DNA from 4 places in the Kitasatospora sp. SC0581 genome. Region 1 is predicted to be linked to each of the others. Evidence: riboswitches for the same ligand, from Rfam matches in the RefSeq annotation. Region 1 holds a riboswitch; each other region holds the start of a gene.

Region 1 (5,694 bases):
CGCCAAGTGGGGGGTCGAGTCCGGCGCCATCACCACCTCGACCGTCAACGGCGCCGTCAGCTGACCCTCGTCCGCTCCATCTTCTCCCCCGAGGCCACACCGTGAACTCTTTGGACAAGGGGACGGCGGAGCAGGGCCGGCCCGAGACCATCAAGGCCGTCCCCGTCCGCCACCCCGGACGCTGGGCCGGCGCCGTCGTCATCGCCGTACTCGCGGCGATGCTGGTGAGCGCCCTCTTCACCAACCCCGCTTTCAAGTGGGACATCGTCGGTCAGTACCTGTTCCACGACAGCATCATGCACGGCCTGCTGGTGACGCTGGAACTGACCGTGCTCGCCATGCTCATGGGTGTGGTCGGCGGCATCGTCCTCGCGGTGATGCGCCTGTCCCCGAACCCGCTGCTGGCCGGCGTCGCGTGGGTCTACATCTGGATCTTCCGCGGCACCCCGGTGCTGGTGCAGCTGGTGTTCTGGAACTTCCTCGGCCTGATCTGGGCCAAGCTGTCGATCGGCGTCCCGTGGGGGCCGGAGTTCTGGTCCGAGCAGACCAACGTGCTGATCCCGACCTTCGTCGCCGCGCTGCTGGGCCTCGGCCTCAACGAGGCCGCCTACATGGCGGAGATCGTCCGCGGCGGCATCCAGTCGGTGGACGAGGGCCAGACCGAGGCCGCGCACGCGCTCGGCATGAGCCGGTTCCAGACCATGCGCCGGATCGTCCTGCCGCAGGCCATGCGGGTGATCATCCCGCCGACCGGCAACGAGACCATCTCGATGCTGAAGACCACCTCGCTGGTCTCCGTGATCTCCCTGGAGGAGATCTTCCGGGCCGGCCAGGTCATCTACTCCCGGAACTACCAGAACATCCCGCTGCTGATCGTGGTCAGCCTCTGGTACCTGTTCTTCACCTCGGTGCTGACCATCGGCCAGTACTACATCGAGCGCCACTACGCCCGAGGTTCCAACCGCACCCTCCCGCCCACCCCGCTGCAGCGGCTGCGGAGGCTGTTCGCCGGGAAGCCCGCCCCCAGGACGACCGCCGACGTCGTCCCGGGGCTCGAGGGAGGTGGTCACGTATGACCGATCCGACCAAGTCCCCCGCCGGCGCCGCGTCCGGCGAGCCGATGGTCCGCGCCGAGAACGTGCACAAGTCGTACGGCCCGGTCGAGGTGCTCAAGGGCATCGACCTGGAGGTCAGGCAGGGCGAGGTGTTCTGCCTGATCGGCCCGTCCGGCTCCGGCAAGTCGACCTTCCTGCGGTGCATCAACCACCTGGAGAAGATCAACGGCGGCCGCCTCTGGGTGGACGGCGAGCTGGTCGGCTACCGGCAGAAGGGCGACCGGCTGCACGAGCTCAGGGACCGCGAGGTCGCCCTCAAGCGGCGCGACATCGGCATGGTCTTCCAGCGCTTCAACCTGTTCCCGCACATGACCGCCGTCGAGAACGTCATGGAGGCGCCGGTCCAGGTCAAGGGCGAGAGCCGGGCCGACGCCCGCGAGCGCGGGATGGCCCTGCTGGAGCGGGTCGGCCTCGCCGACAAGGCGAAGAACTACCCCTCGCAGCTCTCCGGCGGCCAGCAGCAGCGCGTGGCGATCGCCCGCGCGCTGGCCATGAAGCCCAAGCTGATGCTCTTCGACGAGCCGACCTCCGCGCTCGACCCGGAGCTGGTCGGCGACGTCCTCGACGTCATGCGCGGCCTCGCCGAGGAGGGCATGACCATGGTGGTCGTCACCCACGAGATGGGCTTCGCCCGCGAGGTCGGCGACGCGCTGGTGTTCATGGACGGCGGGGTGGTGGTCGAGTCCGGCAACCCCCGCGAGGTGCTCACCGACCCGCAGCACGAGCGCACCAGGGCCTTCCTCTCCAAGGTGCTCTGAGCCCGTACGCCCGGCGCCCGGCAGGTCACTCCTGCCGGGCGCCGTCGTTTTGCCCGCCCGGGTAATAGGCTGGAGGCAGTCAGCCCGTTACCGACCCCCCTGGAAGGACCCCTGTGGAGCTCGCCGCCTACGCCGATCTCGCCGTCCGGCTGGTGAACACCGAGGAGCCCGAGCGCGGCACCGACTCGCTGACCTCCGTGGAGGCGGTGCGCGGTCTCTTCTCCGACTCCTCGCGGGCCCGCTCGCTCGCCGACGAGTCCGACGTGCCCCGGCTGCGGGCGGTGCGGACCCGGCTGCGCGGGGTCTTCGAGGCCGCCGCCGGCGGGGACGAGATCCGCGGCGTCGACCTGCTGAACAGCCTGCTGATGGAGTACCCGGTCAGCCCGCTGATCTCCGGGCACGACTACCTGGACGACGCCGGGCGGCCGCGCTGGCACCTGCACCTGGCCGACAACTCCCCCACCGCCACCGCCCACTTCAGCGCGGTCGCCTGCATGGGCCTGGCCGTCCACCTCACCGAGCTGGGCGCCGACCGGCTCGGCATCTGCCAGGCCGCGCCCTGCCGCAACGCCTACCTGGACACCTCGACCAACCGCTCCCGCCGCTACTGCTCGGACCGCTGCGCGACCCGCGCCAACGTGGCCGCCTACCGGGCCCGCAAGCGCCTGGAGGCGGAGGCGGCGGCCCGGGCGTAGCGGCCCGCTAGACCTCCTCGACCCAGGCGCCGAGCCGGCGGGCCAGGCCCGGCACCCGGGCCAGCCGCGGGGTGAGCAGCAGCCGCTCCAGCCGGCGCCCCGGCGCCAGCCAGACCGGGCTCGGGCGCAGCCGCAGCAGCACCCGGCCGAGCACCAGCTCGTCCGGGACGGCGCCGTAGCTGCGGCTGTCGCTGTCCACCGGGCGGTTGTCGGAGAGCAGCCACCAGCCCGTGGCCCGGCGCTCGGCGGCCCGCTTCACCACCAGCAGGTCCTGCTGGAAGGGGTGCCGGAAGACCACCACCGCGCCGGGCCGGATCGGCGCGCCGTAGCGGACCAGCAGCCGGTCGCCCTCGCGCAGGGTCGGGACCATCGACGGCCCCGCCACGTCGACCAGCCCGAACGGCAGCGCGCCGCCCGGGCCGCGCTCCCCCGCCCCGGCGCCCTCCGCTCGCGTGCTCCGCGCCACGACTCCTCCTCCCGCCCCCGCTCGCGCCCCCAGTCTGCCGTACGGACCGCCGTCCGTCCGATGTCCGGATTGCGCCGGTTCCCGGTCCGTCTTTCGCCCTAGGCCCACCGCCCGATCGCGAAACCGGGAGGGCGGAAGGGTAATCTCGGGCGCGGGAAGACGATCTAAGGAAGGACTCCCATGTTCTCTCGTCTGTTTGCACCGCGCGCCACCGTCCACGCCCACTGCGACCTGCCCTGCGGCGTCTACGACCCCGCGCAGGCCAAGCTGGAGGCCGAGTCGGTCAAGGCCACCCAGGAGAAGTACCAGGCCAACGAGGACCCGCACTTCCGCGCCCGCGCCGTCATCATCAAGGAGCAGCGCGCCGAGGCCGTCAAGCACCACATCTCGGTGCTGTGGAGCGACTACTTCAAGGCCCCGCACTTCGAGAAGTACCCGCAGCTGCACCAGCTGATCAACGACACCCTGAAGGCCGCCTCGGCCGCCAAGGCGTCCACGGACCCGGCCACCGGCCAGGCCCTGCTCGACCTGATCGCCCAGGTCGACAAGATCTTCTGGGAGACCAAGCAGGCCTGAGCCTGACGCGTCGCCACCCGACCGCCCCCGTCCGCACCGCCGGACGGGGGCGGTCGTGCGTTCACGTCCGACCCGGCCCGGTAAGGGTTGCCTGCCCTGAGTGGCTGTTATGCTGCCAGGGCGTCCGAGGGGGAAGTCCGGTGCGAATCCGGCGCTGACCCGCAACGGTGAGCACGGCCCGTACCCGCCCGTACGGCCGCGCCAGCCCGATCGCCCTCGGCCGCCGACCTCCCGACAACTCGCCGCGGACTGCGAGGGGAACGGCGCCCCGGCACGCCCCCGGCCCGCGCCCGCCCCGGCGCGCTCCCGGCCCGAGGCAAGGCGCACCCGTGAACCGCGCACCCGTCAACCGTGCAGTCGGCCCGCCCACTCGCCGAATACCCGTCGTCCCGCTCGCCGCCGGACTCGCCGCCGCCCTGCTGCTCTCCCTGGTCTGCGGGGTCGCCCTCGGCTCCTCCGGGCTCGGCCTGCCCCGGGTGCTGCGGCTCCTGGGCGCCGGGCTGACGGGCGGCCGGCTGGACGCGGACGAGGCGGCCGCGTACGCGATCGTCTGGGAGATCCGGCTGCCGCGCACCGTGCTGGCCGCCGTGGTCGGCGCCGGGCTGGCCGCCTGCGGGGTCGCCGTCCAGGCCCTGGTGCGCAACGCGCTGGCGGACCCCTTCGTGCTCGGCATCTCCTCCGGCGCGGCCGTCGGCGCCAACGCCGTGATGCTGTTCGGCGCCTTCGCCTCGCTCGGGGTGTGGGCGATCTCCGCCTCCGCCTTCGGCTCCGCGCTGGCCGCCATGACCCTGGTCTACGTCGCGGCCCGCACCGCGTACGGGCTCACCCCGCTGCGGCTGGTGCTCACCGGCACCGCGCTGTCCTACGGCTTCTCCGCCGCCACCACCCTGATGGTCTTCGCCGCCGACCGCGGCGAGGCCGCCCGGGACGTCATGATGTGGCTGCTCGGCAGCCTCGGCGGCGCCACCTGGGGCAAGGTGCCGATCGCCGCCGTCACCGTGCTGGCCGGGCTCGCCTACCTGGCCTGCACCGCCGGGCGGCTGGACGCGCTCGCGATGGGCGACGAGACCTCCGCCTCGCTCGGTGTGGACCCGGACCGGCTGCGCCGCGAGCTGTTCGTGGTGACCGCCGCCGTCACCGGCACCGTGGTCGCGGTCAGCGGGGCGATCGGCTTCGTCGGGCTGCTGATGCCGCACCTGGCGCGGATGCTGGTCGGCGCCGGGCACCGCCGGGTGCTGGTGGTCGCGCCGCTCGCCGGGGCGCTGCTGCTGGTCTGGGTGGACATCGCCTCGCGCACCCTGCTGGCGCCCGCCGAACTGCCCGTCGGGGTGTTCACCGCGGTGCTCGGCGTGCCCGCCTTCCTGGTGATGATGCGCCGCCGCGGCCAGGCCTTCGGAGGTGCCCGGTGACCGCGACGACCGACCCGACCCCGGTGCACGCCCAGGACCTCGCCGTCGACGGCGTCTCGGTGGAACTGGCCGGCACCCGGCTGGTCCACGAGGTGAGCCTGGCGGCCGCCGCCGGGCAGGTGGTCGGCCTGATCGGCCCCAACGGCAGCGGCAAGTCGACCCTGCTGCGCTGCGTCTACCGGGTGCTGAAGCCGGCCGGCGGCGTGGTCCGGCTGGCCGGCGACGACCTGCACGCCCTCACCGCCCGCGAGAGCGCCCGCCGGGTGGCCGCGCTGACCCAGGAGCACTCCGCCGAGTTCGACTTCACCGTCGCCGAGGTGGTCGCCATGGGCCGGCTGCCGCACCGCCGCGGCTTCGGCGCCCAAGTCGACGGGGACGAGCGGCGCTGCGCCGAGGCGCTGCGCAAGGTCCGGGCCGGGCACCTCGCCGAGCGGGGCTTCCTGAGCCTGTCCGGGGGCGAGAAGCAGCGGGTGCTGTTCGCCCGCGCGCTGGTCCAGGAGCCGCGCCTGCTGGTGCTCGACGAACCCACCAACCACCTCGACATCGCGCACCAGTTGGAGGTGCTGGCGCTCGCCCGCGAGGCCGGTCCGACGGTGCTCACCGCGCTGCACGACCTCAACCTGGCGGCGGGCCACTGCGACCTGCTGTACGTCCTGCGGGACGGCCGGATCGTCG
Region 2 (5,694 bases), on a different contig from region 1:
CTCGTAGTCGGCGGCACGCACCACGGTGAGCACCGGCCCGAAGATCTCCTCCCGGTAGATCCGCATGCCGGGCGTGACCCGGTCGAACAGCGAGGCACCGAGGAAGTAGCCGTCCTCGTGCCCCGCCAGCCGGAAGTCCCGTCCGTCGACGACGAGTTCGGCGCCCTCCTCGACCCCGAGGTCCAGGTAGCCGCGCACCCGCGCCAGCGCGTCGGCGCCGACCAGCGGGCCGAAGTCCGCCGCCGGGTCGTCCGAGCGCCCGACCTTGAGCGCGCCGATCCGCTCGACCAGCTTCGCCACCAGGGCGTCCGCCGTCGCCTCCCCCACCGGGACGGCCACCGAGATCGCCATGCAGCGCTCCCCGGCCGAGCCGTACCCGGCGCCGATCAGCGCGTCCGCCGCCTGGTCGAGGTCGGCGTCCGGCATCACGATCAGGTGGTTCTTGGCCCCGCCGAAGCACTGCGCCCGCTTCCCGTGCGCGGCGGCGGTGGCGTACACGTACTGGGCGACCGGCGTGGAGCCGACGAAGCCGAGCGCCTGGACGCGCGGGTCCTCCAGCAGGGTGTCCACGGCCTCCTTGTCACCGTTGACGACATTGAGCACGCCCGGCGGCAGCCCGGCCTCCAGGAACAGCTCGGCCAGCCGCAGCGGCACCGAGGGGTCGCGCTCCGAGGGCTTGAGCACGAAGGCGTTCCCACAGGCCAGCGCGGGCGCGGCCTTCCAGAGCGGGATCATCGCCGGGAAGTTGAACGGCGTGATGCCCGCGACCACGCCGAGCGGCTGGCGCATCGAGTACACGTCGATGCCCGTCCCGGCGTTGTCGCTGAACTCGCCCTTCAGCAGGTGCGGGATGCCGGCGGCGAACTCCACGACCTCCAGGCCGCGTTGGATGTCGCCGTGGGCGTCGGCCACGGTCTTGCCGTGCTCGGCGGAGAGCAGCCGGGCCAGCTCGTCCTTCTCCTGCTCGACGAGTTGGAGGAAGCGCAGCAGGACGCGGGCCCGCCGCTGCGGGTTCCAGGCGGCCCACGCGGGCTGGGCCTGCGCGGCGTCGGCGATCACCGCCTCGACCTCGGCGCGGCTCGCCAGGGGCACCCGGGCCTGCACCCGGCCGGTGTTGGGGTCGTACACGTCGCCGAAGCGGCCGGAGGTGCCGGCGGTGGGCTTGCCGGCGATGAAGTGGGTCAGTTCTCGGACCATCGGTTCCTTCTCTCGACAGGGGTGGGGAGAGGAGGAATGGAGGCCGCCGCCTGCTGGCGGGCGCACGGTGGTGCGCCCCTCGGCACGGGCGTACGGCGGTGTGACGGTACGTCAGGACGCGGGCGCCCCGGCGGTCGTCGGCACGGGACAGCCAGGCGCGGTGGAACGGGAGCAGCCCGGAGTCATGTGTGTCGTCTCCATCCTCGTGGAAAACACGAACCACCCGCGGCCGGTATCCTGACTCCCGGATCACCGCACGCCCTCAGGCCTTCCCGGCTGGCTGCCAGTGGCCGTCATCTGCGAGGACGGACTCCCCGGTCACAGTGGCGGGACCGTGCCGGACTCACACCGGCTTCCCTGACACCGCGGACCTGCCGTCGACCATATAGTTGGACGTCCTAGTAAGTCCAGGGGTACGCGCCCGCGCCGCGCCGCCGGAGGGCCGCTCACCCCCGTCCACCTGCCCGGACACGCCGGGAGCCGGCCCCGAGGGACCGGCTCCGAGGGCCGGCTCCGATGACCGCCGCTCAGCGGCCGGTGGTGACGACCATGCGGAAGCGGGCCCGGTTGGCGGCCATCTTCTCCACCGCCGCCGCGGTCCGCTCCAGCGGCACCTCCTCGACCCAGGCCCGCACCCCCGTCCGCGCCGCGAAGCGCAGCGTGTCCTGGGTGTCGACCGCGATGCCCGAGGAGTGCGCGTAGACCTTCCGGTCGCCCTGGATCAACTGCAGGGCGCTCAGCTGCAGCGGCTCCGCCGGGAGTCCGACCATGACGAGCTCGCCCCGACGGGTGATCCCGTCGATCGTCGCCACCACGGCGGGCGCGTTGGTGACGGTGGACAGGACCACCTTCGCACCTCCCAACTGCCGTAGGGCCTCGGCGACATCGCCCGCGGTGCTGTCGATGTAGTGGGCGGCGCCGAGCCGGAGCGCGAGCGGCCCCTTCTCCTGGCCGCGGGCGATGGCGACGGTACGGAAGCCCATCTTCTCGGCGAACTGGACGCCCAGGTGGCCGAGTCCGCCGATCCCCAGGATGGCGACGGTGTCCCCGGGCCGTGCGGCGGAGCGGCGCAGGGCGTTGAAGACCGTCACCCCCGCGCAGGCCAGCGGCGCCGCCTCGACCGCGGTGAGCTCGTCCGGGACCGCCGCCAGGGCCACGGCCGGGACGACGACGGAGTCGGCGAACCCGCCCGGATAGGCGACGCCGGGGATCTCGACCCGTGCGCAGTGCAGGCCGTCGCCCGCCCGGCACGCGTCGCAGTGCCCGCAGCTGCCGCCGTACCAGCCGACCGCGACCCGGTCGCCGACCCGCCAGCCCTCCACGCCCTCGCCGAGGGCGTCGACGCGGCCGGCGATCTCGTGCCCCGGGGTGATCGGGAAGGTGCTGCCGGGCAGCAGGCCGCTGGCGATGAGCAGGTCGGAGTGGCAGACCCCGCACGCCTCCACGGTGATCCGCACGGCTCCCGGGCCGGGCTCCCGCGAGGGGACCTCGACCAGCTCGGGGGCCGCACCCGGCCCCGCGACCTGGACGGCGCGCAGCGCGGCGGCCGAGCCGCTGGGGGAGGTGGTCATGAGCGATCCCTTCGCCGGGTGATGTGCCCCGGAGCCCCAGGTGACCGCACCGCTCGTCCTGTTCCGGGCGCGCCTTTCGAGACGGATCGAAATGTCTCGAAAGAACTCGGAAGTAAAAGGTGGAGATAGGAATCGAACCCATCTGAACGGCCCTGCAAGCCGCCGCCTAGCCACTCGGCCACTCCACCCCGACAACGATGGAAACATTACACGCACATGAACACGGACCCTGACCAGAATTCCCCGGGAACGGCGATGTTTCACCCCATGGGGCTCTTAGTGCGTCTAGTGTTATTTCTTTCGACATGGCGCCGGTAGGGTCCGACGAGCCAGCGCGTAAAAGACCGGGTGCGCTAGCCTGTGCCGATATCTCCGACCCGATGGGATTTCACTGATGGCCGTTGAGGAATCACGGTTCACCCATACCGCGGAGCCGCTCTGCGGAACCGCCGCGAACCGGTGCCAGTACAAGAACCTGCCCCTGCGCGACCTTCCCCCACTCGGCGTCGTGCGCCGCGCCAGGATCGCCCGCGAGGGCCTGCGCGAGCGCCGCGCCGACGTTCCGGCGCCCGGCCGGCCCTCCCGGTTCGCCGAGGGGGACTGGGTCCGGGTGAAGGACGAGGCCGCGGTGCGCGCCACCCTCGACGACAAGGACCGCCACCGCGGCCTGTGGTTCACCGGCAGCCAGTGGTCGTTCTGCGGCGGTGTCTACCAGGTCGAGCGCATCGTGCGCCGCATGATCGACGACCACTACCGGGTACGGCGCCTGTCGGGCACCGTCGCCCTGGCCGGCGCCACCTGCCACGGCGCCGACGGCGCCCAGGGCTGCGGGCTGGACTGCGCCCTGCTGTTCCGCGACGAATGGCTGGAGCCCGCGCCCGCGCCGGTCCCCGCCCCCCGTCCCGTCGCCCTGTGGGCGACCGTGCGCGGCCTCGCGGAGATCCGCGCGACCCTCGACCCCGACGGGCGCCTGCACGGCGTCCCCTTCCAGCCGGGGATGGAACACCACACCGGCACCCGTCACAGCGCCCTCGAACTGCGCCACCGGTCCCTCGCCTGGTGGCAACACCCCACCGGGGGGCGCTGGTTCATCCTCGACGGCCTGCGCTGCGGTGGCGAGCCGCTCGCCACCGGCTGCGACCGGCGGTGCGCCCTGCTCTGGCACGAGTCCTGGCTGCACCTGGAGCCGGCCGCCACCGCCCCCTGACCGACCGTCAGCGCAGCCAGCGGTCGCGCACCAGCTTCGCGGTCAGGTGCAGCGGCCCGTCCCGGTCGCCGACGTAACATCGGGGAAGCGCGAACTCCCCGCCGTGGACACCGGGGCTGACCGCGCACCCGTACCCGTACCCGGTGTGCGCCACCGCCTCCACGGCGGCGCCGTCGAGCGAACCGTACGGGTAGCAGAACCCCTCGACCGACCGGCCCGTGAGGTCCTCCAGCACGTGGCGGCTGTCGGCGACCTGGGCCGCCAGATCCCGCGCCCCCAGGCCCGCCAGCCGCCGGTGCGTCAGCCCGTGCGAGCCGATCTCCACCCCCTCGGCGGCGGCCTCGCGGACCTGGGCCGCCGTCATCAGCGGCTTGCGCGGGCCCTGCTCGTCCCAGTCGTTGTACCCCCCGAGCCGGCCGGCCACCACGTAGACCGTCGCCGTGAAGTCGTACTCCGCCAGTGCGGGCAGGGCCTCCTCCACGAAGTCGCGGTATCCGTCGTCGAAGCTGAGCCCCACCTTTCCCGCGGCGGTTCCGTTCCGGTGGGAACGCATCAGCTCGCCCACCGACACCCCGCGCAGTCCGCGCGCGGACAGCCAGCGCAGCTGGCGGCGGAATCGCGCGGGGTCGACGGTGATCAGATAGGGATCCTCGGTCGCCGACGTCACCGAGTGGTACATCAACGTCCACGGGAGACGCGCCGCATCCAGGTCGGGCGCGCTTTCCGAACTATTGCGTGGTCGAACGAGTCGCATGTTCCGCTCCTGCTGTCCAGTGGCCCCGTCCGTTCAGGTGGCCCTCGGAGAAATTGCATTCTGGCAGCGTCGGGCCCGGCTTCCATTCGCGCCAGGCGACTCCGTACCATTTCACCCGGTTGCCGGAGCGGAATTCGGCGGGGCCCGCCCGGGCCGGGCCGGGGCGGCGGACGGTCAGCGGTGGTTGACGATGACGTAGATGCCCCAGCCGATCGCCGCGAGCACCAGCGCGAAAATGAGTCCGGCCAGGGTGGAGCCGACCGGGCCGGCGGTGGGCCGGACGGCCACCGCCTCGTCGGCCGGGCCGGACGGGTCCGACGGACCGGACGGAGCGGACGGGTTGAGCAGGCGCAGGCCGAGGGCGAACAGCGCGGGCAGGCCGGCACCGGTGACCAGGCCCACCACGACGATCTTCCACACCGCGTCCAGGTTGACCCAGGAGTTCACGACCTCACCTCGTCCTTGACGGGCTCCGGGGCCACCGAACCGGTCCAGGCGGCGTTGACGTTCTCCGGCGTCACGGCCGGGTAGCGGGAGGCGGCGAAGAAGGCGACCGACGCCAGCACCAGCACGGTGAAGATCACCGCCACCCCGGTCGTCCCGCCGATCCCGTTCGCGGTCCAGTAGGCCACCGCGCCGACCCCCGCCGCGGCCGGCAGGGTGAGCAGCCAGGCCGCCACCATCCGGCGGGCGAGCTGCCAGCGCACCACGGCACCGCTCCGCCCGATCCCCGAGCCCAGGATCGACCCGGTGGCCACGTGGGTGGTGGAGAGCGAGTAGCCGAAGTCGGTGGAGCAGAGGATCACCGCGGCCGAGGCCGACTCGGCGGCCATCCCCTGCGGCGGCTCGATCTCCACCAGCCCCTTGCCCAACGCGCGGATCACCCGCCAGCCGCCGATGTAGGTGCCCAGGGCGATCGCCAGCGCGCAGGAGACGATCACCCAGTCCGGCGCCTTCGCCCCGGC
Region 3 (5,694 bases), on a different contig from region 1:
CGCGTGCTCCTCGATCAGGTCGCCCAGCCGGTCCAGCCGGGCCTCGCGCGCCGCGGCGAAGGAGGTGTCCGGCGCCGGGACGAACGCCCGGCCGGACAACTCGGCGACCTCGCGCAGGAGTTCGCGGCGGAACCCGTCGTTCTCCAGCGCGCCGTGCCAGGTGGTGCCCCAGACCGGGCCGACCCGGCAGCCGTCCAGGAAGGGACTGCCCCCCTCCACGGTCACCACCCCGTGGTGGATCTCGTAGCCCTCGACCCGCTGCCCGAACGCCTCGCCGACCGGCCGCGCCAGCACCTTCTCGACGCCGAACCGCACCCGCGTCGGCAGCAGCCCGAGACCGTCGACGGCGCCCGCCTTCGACTCGACCTCGTCCACGATCGAGTGCGCCAGCATCTGGTAGCCGCCGCAGACCCCGAGGACCGGCAGTCCGGCTGCCACCCGCGCCTTCAGGGCCGGCTCCAGGCCGCGCTCGCGCAGCCAGGCGAGGTCCGCGACGGTGGCCCGGGTGCCGGGCAGCACCACCAGGTCGGCGTCGGCCAGCTCCTCCGGCCTGGTCGCCCAGCGGACCAGCACGCCCGGCTCCTGCGCGAGCGCGTCCATGTCGGTGAAGTTGGACAGCCGGGGGAAGCGCACCACGGCCACCCGCAGCACGTCCGCGCCGAGCGGCCCGGGCCCGTCCGCCCGGTCCGCCACGGTGGACAGGTCCAGCGAGTCCTCGGCGTCCAGCCAGAGCCCGGGCAGCATCGGCAGCGTGCCCAGCACCGGACGGCCGGTCAGCTCGTGCAGCATCTCCAGCCCGGGCGCCAGCAGCCGCGCGTCGCCGCGGAACTTGTTGACGAACCAGCCCGCCACGTGCCGCTGGTCCTCCGCCGACAGCAGCGCCAGCGTCCCGTACATCGCCGCGAAGACCCCGCCGCGGTCGATGTCCCCGACCACCACCACCGGCAGGGCGGCGGCCGTGGCCAGGCCCATGTTGGCGATGTCGCGGTCGCGCAGGTTGATCTCGGCGGGCGATCCCGCGCCCTCGCAGACCACCACGTCGTAGCGGCCGCGCAGGTCGGCCAGGCACTCCAGGGCGCGCTCCAGCAGGACGGGCTTGCGCTCGCGGTAGTCCAGCGCGCCGACCTCGGCCACCGGCCGGCCGAGCAGCACCACCTGGCTGCGGCCGTCCGCGCCCGGCTTGAGCAGCACCGGGTTCATCGCCGCCTCCGGCTCCACCCGGGCGGCCTGCGCCTGCATCGCCTGGGCGCGGCCGATCTCGGCGCCGTCGGCGGTGACGAAGGAGTTGAGCGACATGTTCTGCGCCTTGAACGGCGCGACCCGTACGCCCTGGCGGGCGAGCCACCGGCAGATCCCGGCCGTCACCACGCTCTTGCCCGCGTCCGAGGTCGTCCCCGCGACCAGCAGTGCGTTGCTCATGCCCGTCCCCTCTTCTTCAGCAGTGCCCGCAGCAGGACGTGCCCCGCGACCGTCGTACCCAGCGCCAGTGCGCCCACCCGCCGGGAGAGCGCGCAGGCCCGCTCGATGTCGTCCACCGTCACCGGCCGCAGCTCCGCGCCCAGGACGGGCCGGTGCTCCACCCGCTCGCCGTACCGCAGCGTGCCGCCCAGTCGGACGCCCACCGCGCCGGCGAACGCCGATTCGGCCTGGCCCGCGTTCGGGCTCGGGTGCGCGGAGCCGTCGCGCCGCCAGACCCGCCAGGCGGTCCGGGGCTCGGGGGCGGCGGCCACCGTCAGCAGGGCCGTCAGCCGGGCACCCGGCCAGCCCGCCACGTCGTCCAGCCGGGCCGAGGCCCAGCCGAACCGGGCGTAGCGGGGCGAGCGGTGGCCGACCATGGCGTCCAGGGTGTTCACGGCGCGGAAGGCCAGCAGGCCGGGGGTGCCGGCCAGGGCGCCCCAGGTCAGCGCGTTCACCACGGCGTCGGCGGTGTTCTCGGCCACCGACTCGACCACCGCCCGGGCGATCTGCTGCCCGTCCAGCGCGCTCGGGTCCCGCCCGCACAGGTGCGGCAGCCGCTCCCGGGCGGCGGCGAGGTCGCCGGCGGCCAGCGAGCGGCCGATGGTGCGGGCCTCCCGGGTCAGCGAGGTGCCGCCGAGCACCGTCCAGGTCGCGGCCGCCGCCAGCGCCGCCCGGCCCAGCGGGCGCCGGCCCACCGTACGGTCCAGGGCGACCGCGCCCGCCGCGACCGCGCCCACGCACAGCGCGGTGTACCCGGCCCCGGCGGCGCGGTCGTCGCGCCACAGCCGCCGCTCCAGCCGGGTCGCGGCGCTGCCGAAGAAGGCCACCGGGTGGCCCCGGCGGGGGTCGGCGAAGCGGGCGTCGGCGGCGTAGCCCGCGGCGGCGCCGAGCGCGAACACGGCGGCGCGGGCCAGCGGGCGCGAGGCTCGGGTCAGCGGGCGCGGAGCGGGGGAAGGCGCGCGCGGGGTCATCGGCCGCACGGCGGAGGGCAGCTCGGAGTCCGGCCGGGCGGGGCAGCCTGCATCGCGTGCGTGTCCTCACTCAGGGTCCGCGCCCTGGATCGACGTGACGGCGGCGAGAGTCTCCTGGCTTCCGGGTCGAACGCACCCCCGGAGCCTTCCAGCGGCCGTCGACGGCCCGCCGTGGCGATGTTCCGAGCGTGCTCCCCGGTGACAGTGGCGGGACCGCGCCGGACTTCCACCGGCTTCCTCTCCATGCCTCCGTTTGGCCCCAGGATCCCATCACGGGCCCGAACCGGGAGTCAACCGAGGTCACGGAGGGGTTGGTCACACGGGGACGCCGCTGACGCCCGGTCGGATCGCCCGGCGCGGCCCCGCCCCGACCCCCGCCACCGGCACCCCCTGAGTACCGCCCTGAGCACCGCCCTGAGCACCCCGGGAGCGCCCGCCGGGTGACCCGGACGGCCCAGCCCGGTGGCCGGTCGGGCGGAGCGCCGGTGAACTGGGGCTCGAACACCGTCCGGTCCGTGAAGAACGTCCGTGAACAACGTCCGTGAACAACGTCCGTGAACAACAGAGCGGGGAGCGAGATGCGTTGGGGAACCGCCGCCGTCGTGGCGGCCGCCGCGGTGGGGGCCGCCGTGCTGGTGGTCGGCCGCCGGGCCTCCGAGCGGATGGTCCGTCCGGTGACCGCCGTCCAGGAGTCCGGGCCGGTCCAGGTCCGCGCCCTCGCCGCCGGCCGGGTCACCTTCACCCGCGGCCCCGCGAGCCTGCGCCCCGGCCGCTGGGCGGTGGAGTGGGCGGACGGCGGGCACGCGGTCGTCGAGGAGGTGCTGCACGCCGACGAACAGGGCGTCACCCGCCGACTGGTCCGCGCCGACCGGGGCACCCTCGTCCCCGGCACCGAGGTCCGCTTCACCCCGCGGGTCCACCTCGGCGACCCCACCGAGGCGCTCGGCCTGGCCTTCGCCGACACCACCGCCGACGGCGAGCTCGGCGCCCTCCCCGCCTGGCGGCTCGACGGCAAGCGCGGCACCTGGGTGATCCTGGTGCACGGCCCCGGCGACGACCGCCGGCAGACCCTCCCGGTGCTCCCCGTCCTCGACCGGCTCGGCCTGCCCGCCCTCGCCGTCACCTACCGCGGCGACCGGGGCGCCCCCGCCTCCCCGGACGGGCTCAGCCACTTCGGCGAGACCGAGTGGCGCGACATCGAGGCGGCGGTACGGCTGGCGCTCGACAGCGGCGCGGGCAAGGTGATCCTGTACGGCTGGTCCGTCGGCGCGACCATCGTGCTGCAGACCGTGGCCCGCTCCGCCTGGTCGCACGCCGTCCGCGGCCTGATCCTCGACTCGCCCGTGCTCGACCTGCCCGCCTCCGCCCGCCGGGACGCCGCCCGGGCCGGCTTCCAGGGCGTCGCCGCCGAGCTCGGCGCCCTCGCCGCCGAGGGCCGCACCGGGGTCGACCTCGCCGACTTCGGCCGCATCGCCGACGGCACCGACCTGCGGGTGCCGACCCTCCTCCTGCACAGCCCCGAGGACAGGATCGCGCCCTTCGGCGCCGCCGAGAAGCTGGCCGCCGCCCGCCGCGACGTGGTGAGCCTCCAGCCCTTCCCCGGCGCCGACCACGCCACCCTCTGGAACACCGCCCCCGACCGCTACACCGAACTCCTCCGCCGCTGGCTCACCCCGCTGCTCTAGGGCCTGTCTTCGGACTCCCGTCGTTCGCCCCGCAGAGGCGAGTCCGAAGACCGGCCCTGGCCCCTCAACCACCCCCCCTGTGCGCGAGGGCGTTTTCGGCTGGTCCCCGCCGCTTTTCCCGGTGCGATTCCCCCCGTCCGAGAATGAACGTTCCTCCCATTCCTCCGGGCCCGCGTGAAAAGTCGGCCCGGCCGACTTCCGGTGCGGCTCGATCCCGATCACCGCGCCCGCCATCCGTCCGGATTCGGGCTGGACAGTCCCGCCGGGCGTCGCCGGGCCGAAACGCCCCCGTACGGGCCCCTCGGCTGTCAGGAGCAATATTTGGCCCGGCCCCTTACCCCCCACCCGTACGCACGGTGACCGCCCGAGCATTCCCGGCAACCGGCCCGCCCCCTGTGGCATGGGCAGGTCACACGTTTCCGGCCAGGCGGTTTGCCGTTGTTGCCCGATCTTGCGGAGGTGCCACCGGCGGTCGCCCGGTCGTACGGACAACCGGATGTGACAGAAGGCCGGTACAAGGGGAAGACTGCTCGACGTGACGTCTCGGAACCCGCGCGACCGTGATGCCCCGCTCCCGCCGACGATCGGTACCGGTGCGACGGTGACCCGTCTCCCCGGAACGGCCCAACGGCCCGCCGGTGGCAGGCCGGGCGGGGCGGGAGTCCCCCGTAACGCAGTACCCCGGCGACGAGGGCCCGCTCCGGCTCCCGGGCGGGGCAGGGTTCCCGTGCCGGAGGGCTTTCCGGCACCCTCCGAGCTGGCGCCGCTGGCCCGCCGGATGCTGGTGGACGCCGTCCGGGTCGCCCGCTGGGCCGGTGAGCTGGCCGAGGTCGACAAGCGCGGCGAGCTGCTCCCGGACGACGCCCGCGCGGCGGGCCGGGCCCTGGCCATGACGGTCGGTGCCGCCGCCAAGGCGTGGGGGCAGGCGCTGCTGGTGGGCCTGGTGGAGGCCCGGGACGGCGGAGCCGGCCCCGGCTGGCGCCTGCACGCCTGGGAGCACGACGACGAGGCCGTGGTGCGCGGCTGGTCGGCGCTGTTCGATGCCTGGACCCTGCTCGCCCCGGTGCCGCCCGCGGCGCTGCGCGGCGTCTTCGCCGTCCTGGCCGGGCAGGCCGTGGACCAGGCCCCGCAGCTGCTCTCCTTCCTGCACCTGGTGGACGGCCCGGTCGCCGAGAGCGAGCTGCTGGAGCTGCTGCGCCGCGGCCTGGACGAGCGCCGGGTCGGCACCGGCCTCGGCGGACCCGGCCTGTCGCCGGTGCCGCACGCGGCCTCGGCCGTCTCCGCCGTCCGCGGCACCTGCCGCGCGCCGCAGATCGACACCCCGGCCGCGCCCTCGGACGTGGCCGCCGTCCTGGACTGGATGCTGGACGGCCTGGCGGCCGTCGGCGCCCTGGTGCGCAGGAACGACGCCGCGGAGCTGTCGCCGCTCGGCCACTGGGCGGTGCGGGCGAAGCTGGAGGAGATCTGCACGGTCGCGCAGACCGCGGCCGGGCACATCGAGCAGAGCGCCTTCGAGCTGCTGAACGCCTGCGCGGACTACTCGCCGGGCCCGGCCCGCGCCGAGTTCCGGGCCTGGGTCG
Region 4 (5,694 bases), on a different contig from region 1:
GGTGGTGGGCGTGGTGCCGCAGGAGCGCAGCAGCGGGCCGCCCCACTTCCCGAAGTCCACGGCGAGTACGGCACCGGAGGTGGTGGTGCACTGCTCGATCGGCAACGGGGTCGCGGCGGCCGGGGCGGTGCCCGCGGCGACGCCGCCGAAGGCGAGCGCGAAGGTCAGCGACGCCGCCCCGGACAGCCGGGCGAAGCGCGTGCCGAGCCCCCGGCTCACCGGTGACGCCCCGGGGCGGCCGCGGTGCGGCGACGGGCGACGAGGACGGCCCCGGCGCCGAGCGCGGTCAGCGCGCCGGCTCCCGCCGTCAGTGCCAGTGCCTGGCTTCCGGTACTGGCCAGGCCGCCTGAACCGGTCCGCACCGGTACGCCCCCGGCCTCGGCGGCACCGCCGGACGACGGGGCGTCGGTGGCCGGGGCCGGCCCGGTCGTGGTGGGCGAACCCGTCGGGGAGGACGTCCCCGTCGGGGTACCTGTCGGAGTCCCGGTGGGAGTAGGCGTCGGCGTGCCCGCGAGGTCGCGGGACAGCGTCCCGAAGGAAATGCCGGTGGCACCGCCCAGCACCTGCGTGGACGCGCGGACGTCCGACCCCCGCTGCCCGGCGGCCGCGACGTTGAACCCGCCGTCGCCGTTCTGCTGCCCGGCGAGGAAGTCGAGCGCCTTGGCGATCTGTCCACCGTAGGCGGCCTGGCGCAGCGTCATGCCCTGGACGGCCAGCGCGGCCGAGTTGGTGGAGTCGCCGGACGCGCCGGGGAAGCCGCCGTCGGGCAGCTGCCGCGCGGCGAGCCAGCCGAGCCCCTGGTCGACCGCCCGGGCGGCCTCGTCCCCGGGGACGAGGGCGAGGGCCATGACGGCCATCGCCGTGCTGTCCACGTCGGAGTCGCCGGTGGCGGGGATCAGGCTCGGCCAGGAGCCGTCCGGGTGCTGGAGGCCCTTCAGGTAGGCGATCGCGGGGGCGGCGCCGGTGGACTCCCCGGCCCGAAGCTGGGCCATGACGGCGAGCGCCTGGGAGAAGACGGAGGTGGCGTAGGCGTAGTTGCCCGGGGCGGCGCAGCCGGTGGTCGCGTCGGCCTTGGCGCACACCAGCGCGGCGAGGGCGGCGATCAGGTCGTGGCCGCCGAAGTCCCGCGGGTTGCGGCCGACGGCCTCGGCGAGCAGCGCCTCCTTGCCGATGGACCCGCCGCCGGCGTACTCGGTGCCGATCGCGGTCCAGTCGTTGACGGTGCGCTCGCTCGCGTCCTTGCCCTGCTGGTCGAGGAAGTCGACGATCCGGCGCAGCGCGGCGTCGTCGGTGCCGGTCGCGGCGAGGGCGTAGGCCCCGTCGATGGTCAGGCCGAAGTCGGCGAAGGCCGGGAAGCCCTCGTAGTAGTGGCCGTCGATCAGGCGGGACGGGTCGGTGAGGTAGGCGCTCCCCCTGGCCGCGTCGGGCTTCCTCCCCGCGGGCGGGGTCGGCGTGGTGGTGGGGCCGTCCGGGTTGTGCCGGACGGTGGTGAGATCGGTGCCGGTGAGGGCCAGGAGGGCCTGCTCGGTGGCGACGGCGTCCGGGTCGGTGGTCGACTCGTCGGGGCCGAAGCCGCCGTCCTTGCCCTGGCGGGCGGCGAGCCAGGCGGTGGCGGCGGCCCGGCGGGCGTCCTGGCCGGTGGCCCGGAAGACCTGGGCGGCGATCGCGGTGCTGGTGGTGTCGCCGGGGGCGCCGGGGTACGGGAGGAGGGAGCCGTCGGGCTGCTGGCTCGCCGCGAGCTGGTCGGCGGCCTTCCTGGCGGCCGCTTCGTAGCCGGGGGCCGTCCGCAGGGCGAGGGCGGCGATCGCGGTGGCGGACGGGTCGGACTCGCAGTGGTCACCCGCGACGATCATCGAACCGGCCATGCCGCCGTCGGCGCACTGGAAGGCCGCGAACCGCGCGAGGGCCGGGGCGGGCGGTGTGACGCCGGCGCGCTGGAGGGCGATGACGCCGAGGGACTGGACCCAGGGCGAGGACGCGCCGAGGAAGTCCCCGGCGGCGGTGCACCTGCCGTTCTCCCCCGCCCCCGTGCAGACGTGGTCGGTGAGCGCGGCGACCGGGTCCCGCCCGCCGAAGGCGCGCGGGTCGCGGCCGGTGCTCTCGGCGACGAGGGCCAGCAGGGCGGCGGCCCTGGTGTCCGGCGCGCCGGCCGGCCCGTCGGGGTGCAGGAACGCGTCGGTGTGGGCGTCGAGGAAGGCGACCACCTTGCGCAGCGCCGGGTCCTGCGTCCCCGCCGCCGCGAGCGCGATGGCGGTGAGGGCGGTCCGGGGGTAGTCGGGCCCCGGGGCGGCCCAGTTCTCCATGTGGTCGCCGCCGACGAGTTGGCCGGCCAGCCAGGCCGCGGCGGCCGCCGGGTCGCCCGTGGCGGAGGGGGATCCGGTGGGGCTCGGGGTCGTACTCGGGCTCGCCGTCGCCGACGGGGAGGCGGAGGGCGAGGGGCCGCCGTTCCTGGCGCGGACGGAGTCCGGGGTGAAGTTCGGCGCCCCGCTGGTGCCGCCGATGTCCGTACCGCCGTAGACCCAGGCCTCGACCTCGCCGGGCTTGGGCTTCTGCGTGCCGGCCCCGAACCGGCTGTAGGACCAGGCCTGTTGGCCGGGTTCGGCGATCCAGTACGACCAGTACGCGGTGGCCTGCGGGGTGTTGACGCACGGCTCCTCGGCCGGTGTCGGGTACTGGGCGCCGCCGTTGAAGGTCCCGGTCCCGAGCCGGCAGATGAAGGCCGGTCCGTCGTGCTCGGTGCCGGTCGTGGTGAAGCCGGCGTTGTGCAGCAGGTTCATGCCCGTCGTGGGGTGGGCGTCGCAGCCCCGGACGACGCCGCCGCCCCAGTGGGTGAAGTCGACGGCGACGATCGCGCCCGTCGTCGCCGTGCACTGCTCGATCGGGTCGGCCGAGGCGGTACCCGGGTACCCGAGCAGGACCGTGCCGCAGGCGGCGACGGCGACGGTGCCGGCGACCACCAGCGAGGCGAGGTCCCGGTTCCTGTGACGTGTGCGATTGCTGCTGACCCTCACGACGACTCCCTGGTCGGTCGACACGCGAGGCGACGGCGCAGCCGACGGTCGCCCGCGGGCACGGGGCCGTCGAAACCGCGTCGTAGTCCGCGACGACGCAAGTGCTCTGTGAACAGACCCCCGGTCCAGGCATTCCGGCTCACCCACCCTCAGGTGGGTCCACGGTTGCGGGTCAGCGCCGGAGTTGGACCGGCTTCCCCTGAATGCCGAGGGCAAAAAATCGGTTCATCAGACCACGCTGACCGACGGAGAGTCAACGGGGCGTCAGGTCGATCACATCACCTCGTCGGGCGATGGACCTGTGCGGTAGCGTCCGCGGTGGCCGAGCGGGGGAACCCGGTGCGAACCCGGGGCTGACGCGCAGCGGTGTGGGGCGGTGACCGTGCCGTCCCGAGCCCGAATGCCCGCCCGGCCATGCACCACGGCGAATGCCGGCCCACGCGATCCGGGCGGCGACCGCTCCGGCAGTCGCGCGCCCCGAGCGGACGCGGGAGTCCCGGGGCAGGGTCGGCGCCCGCCACCCCAAGGAGCCTGTCCCGTGCCCCTCCGCACCTCGTCCCGCGCCGCCTCGGCGACCACCGTCGCCCTGACGGCCGGCGCCCTGCTGCTCTCCGCCGTCCCCGCCCACGCGACGGCCACCCCGGCCCAGATAGCCACCTCCAAGAGCACCGGCGTCACGTACCTGAAGTCCCTCCAGGCCGCCGACGGCAGCTACGTCACCGGCGGCGGACTCTCCAACGAGTGGGCGTTCAGCGCGCTCGCCGCCGCCGGAACGGCCGCCGCCGACGTGACCCCCGGCGGGGACAGCAGCAGGAACGCCCGCCTCGTCTACCGCAACCAGCTCGCCGCCCCCGGCTGGCCCGGCACCTCGCCCGTGGCCACGGACTACGAGCGCGCCGTCCTCAACGCTTACGCGGCCGGCATCGACCCCGCCCGCGTCGGCCCCGGCCGCAACCTCCTCGCCGACCTCACCGCCTACTGGCAGACCGCCGAACCCGGCTACTACGGCCCGTCCGCCAACTTCAACGGCACCGTCTTCGGCCTGCTCGCCCTCGCCGGCGCCAGGACCCAGGCCGGCGCCCAGCGCGCCCCGCAGCCGCTGCTCGACGCCTCCGTCACGGCCGTGCGCGCCAACCAGCACAACGACGGCGGCTGGAACTACAGCAAGGCCGCGGGCGACCCGACGGCACTCGCCCAGGGCAGCGACATCGACATGACGGGTGCCGCCATGGCCTCCCTCTGCACCGCCGGAGTGCCCAACACCGATTCCGCGGTCGTCGCCGCCAAGAACTTCCTCAAGGGCAAGCTCGCCTCCTCCGGCGCCTTCAACGCCATGTTCGGGGTGAACACCGACTCCAACGGCTGGGCCGTGTCCGGCCTCAACGCCTGCGGCATCAACCCCCAGGGCACCGACTTCACCAGCGGCACCGGCAAGACCCCGGTCGACTTCCTGATCTCCCAGCAGTTCAAGCCCGGCGGCGGCTTCAAGTACCTTCCCACCGACACCAGCCCGTCCGCCTACGCCTCCGTCGACGGCCTGCGCGCCGTCGCCGGTGCCGGGTTCACCGCCACCCCGCCCGCCCCGACCACCGCGGGCGAGCCCGCCTGGGCCGCGACCACCGACTTCACCGCCGGCACCGCCGCCCGGCTCCCGCTGGTCGTCGACGACGGCACCGGCGCGCTCAGGGTCTGCGCCGTCACCCTCACCCCGACCGGCACCACCGCGACCCTTGGCGACGTCCTCGACGCGGCCGCCACCGCGACCCCGAGCGGCTGCGTCACCTCCGTCACCCCGTCCACCGGCGGCGGCACCGTCACCGCGCTCAACGGCACGGCCAACGCCGGCTCCTCCACCTGGAAGCTCAGCCTGGACGGCGCCACCGCCACCCCGGCCGCCCGGGCCGCGACCGTCCACCTCGGCGACACCGTCTCGCTGCGCTACGGCGGCTGACCGCACGACGCGACGCAGGACGGGGGCACCGGCGCCCCGGCCCCTTCCGGAGAAGGGGGCGGGGCGCCGGTGGCCCTCCGCCTGTCAGGGCGCGGTGGTGCCCGGCTGTGCGCCGGCGCCGAAGGACCAGCCCTCGACGTCGCCGGGGGCCGGGTCGTAGCTGCCCGCGCCCAGGCTGCTGTATGACCAGGGGCCGCCGTGCTGGGCGTGCCAGTACGACCAGTAGGCGCTGCCGGTCGGGTTGGTGCAGGTCGTCGGCAGGGCGTTGATGGTGCAGACGAAGCCCGGGTAGCGCGGGTGGAAGGCGTACGAGAATCCGGCGCCGGTGAGCGCGGCCAGGCCGCTGGCCGGGTCGCCGGGCGCGCAGCCGGTCTGGATGCCGCCGCCGACGGCGGTGAAGTCGACCACGACGGTGACTCCGGTGGTGCCGCCGCAGGCGGCCGCCCGCGCCTGCGGGGCCTGGACGGCGCAGACGCCGAGCAGTCCGGCGGTGAGGGCCGCCGCGGCGGCGATCGACCCGAGCGTACGGCGGGCCGGGGTGGGGGTGTCGCTCATCGGTGAACTCCTCGCGGTGTCAGCGTGGTTCAGCGCGTGGCCGGGACCGGCGGGCAGGCCTGGGTCGGGGCGTCGGGGGCGGCCCCGGAGGCGGAGAGCGTGGACAGCGGGGTGCCCGCGAGGCCGAGGACGGCCTGCGCCGTGGCCCGGGCGCCGTTGCCCGCGTTGAAGCCGGTC

The links. Region 1 has a riboswitch for cobalamin ahead of ACLWS4_RS16355 (FecCD family ABC transporter permease). Riboswitches for the same ligand answer to the same signal wherever they lie in the genome.
Region 2: linked by a shared signal. The riboswitch ahead of ACLWS4_RS30370 (CoA-acylating methylmalonate-semialdehyde dehydrogenase) and the one ahead of ACLWS4_RS16355 (FecCD family ABC transporter permease) in region 1 are both predicted to bind cobalamin.
Region 3: linked by a shared signal. The riboswitch ahead of ACLWS4_RS13805 (cobalamin biosynthesis protein) and the one ahead of ACLWS4_RS16355 (FecCD family ABC transporter permease) in region 1 are both predicted to bind cobalamin.
Region 4: linked by a shared signal. The riboswitch ahead of ACLWS4_RS34285 (prenyltransferase/squalene oxidase repeat-containing protein) and the one ahead of ACLWS4_RS16355 (FecCD family ABC transporter permease) in region 1 are both predicted to bind cobalamin.

Annotation. Positions count from the first base shown of each region.
Region 1 covers NZ_JBLRWA010000008.1:235,495-241,188, forward strand. The annotation lists gene ACLWS4_RS16325 (ABC transporter substrate-binding protein) at 1-64, shown strand, start outside; gene ACLWS4_RS16330 (amino acid ABC transporter permease) at 102-1,076, shown strand; gene ACLWS4_RS16335 (amino acid ABC transporter ATP-binding protein) at 1,073-1,873, shown strand; gene ACLWS4_RS16340 (CGNR zinc finger domain-containing protein) at 1,987-2,568, shown strand; gene sodX (nickel-type superoxide dismutase maturation protease) at 2,576-2,938, opposite strand; gene sodN (superoxide dismutase, Ni) at 3,215-3,610, shown strand; cobalamin riboswitch at 3,692-3,817, shown strand; gene ACLWS4_RS16355 (FecCD family ABC transporter permease) at 3,940-5,019, shown strand; gene ACLWS4_RS16360 (ABC transporter ATP-binding protein) at 5,016-5,694, shown strand, end outside.
Region 2 covers NZ_JBLRWA010000029.1:3,810-9,503, forward strand. The annotation lists gene ACLWS4_RS30370 (CoA-acylating methylmalonate-semialdehyde dehydrogenase) at 1-1,197, opposite strand, end outside; cobalamin riboswitch at 1,407-1,598, opposite strand; gene ACLWS4_RS30375 (alcohol dehydrogenase catalytic domain-containing protein) at 1,725-2,768, opposite strand; tRNA gene ACLWS4_RS30380 (tRNA-Cys) at 2,886-2,956, opposite strand; gene ACLWS4_RS30385 (hypothetical protein) at 3,163-3,975, shown strand; gene ACLWS4_RS30390 (polysaccharide deacetylase family protein) at 3,983-4,642, opposite strand; gene ACLWS4_RS30395 (hypothetical protein) at 4,904-5,176, opposite strand; gene ACLWS4_RS30400 (inorganic phosphate transporter) at 5,173-5,694, opposite strand, start outside.
Region 3 covers NZ_JBLRWA010000006.1:286,328-292,021, forward strand. The annotation lists gene ACLWS4_RS13800 (cobyric acid synthase) at 1-1,419, opposite strand, end outside; gene ACLWS4_RS13805 (cobalamin biosynthesis protein) at 1,416-2,429, opposite strand; cobalamin riboswitch at 2,537-2,670, opposite strand; gene ACLWS4_RS13810 (alpha/beta hydrolase family protein) at 3,008-4,114, shown strand; gene ACLWS4_RS13815 (hypothetical protein) at 4,842-5,694, shown strand, end outside.
Region 4 covers NZ_JBLRWA010000039.1:29,264-34,957, reverse strand. The annotation lists gene ACLWS4_RS34290 (hypothetical protein) at 1-219, opposite strand, end outside; gene ACLWS4_RS34285 (prenyltransferase/squalene oxidase repeat-containing protein) at 216-3,011, opposite strand; cobalamin riboswitch at 3,118-3,262, opposite strand; cobalamin riboswitch at 3,341-3,417, shown strand; gene ACLWS4_RS34280 (hypothetical protein) at 3,550-4,962, shown strand; gene ACLWS4_RS34275 (flagellar hook-length control protein FliK) at 5,047-5,517, opposite strand; gene ACLWS4_RS34270 (prenyltransferase/squalene oxidase repeat-containing protein) at 5,547-5,694, opposite strand, start outside.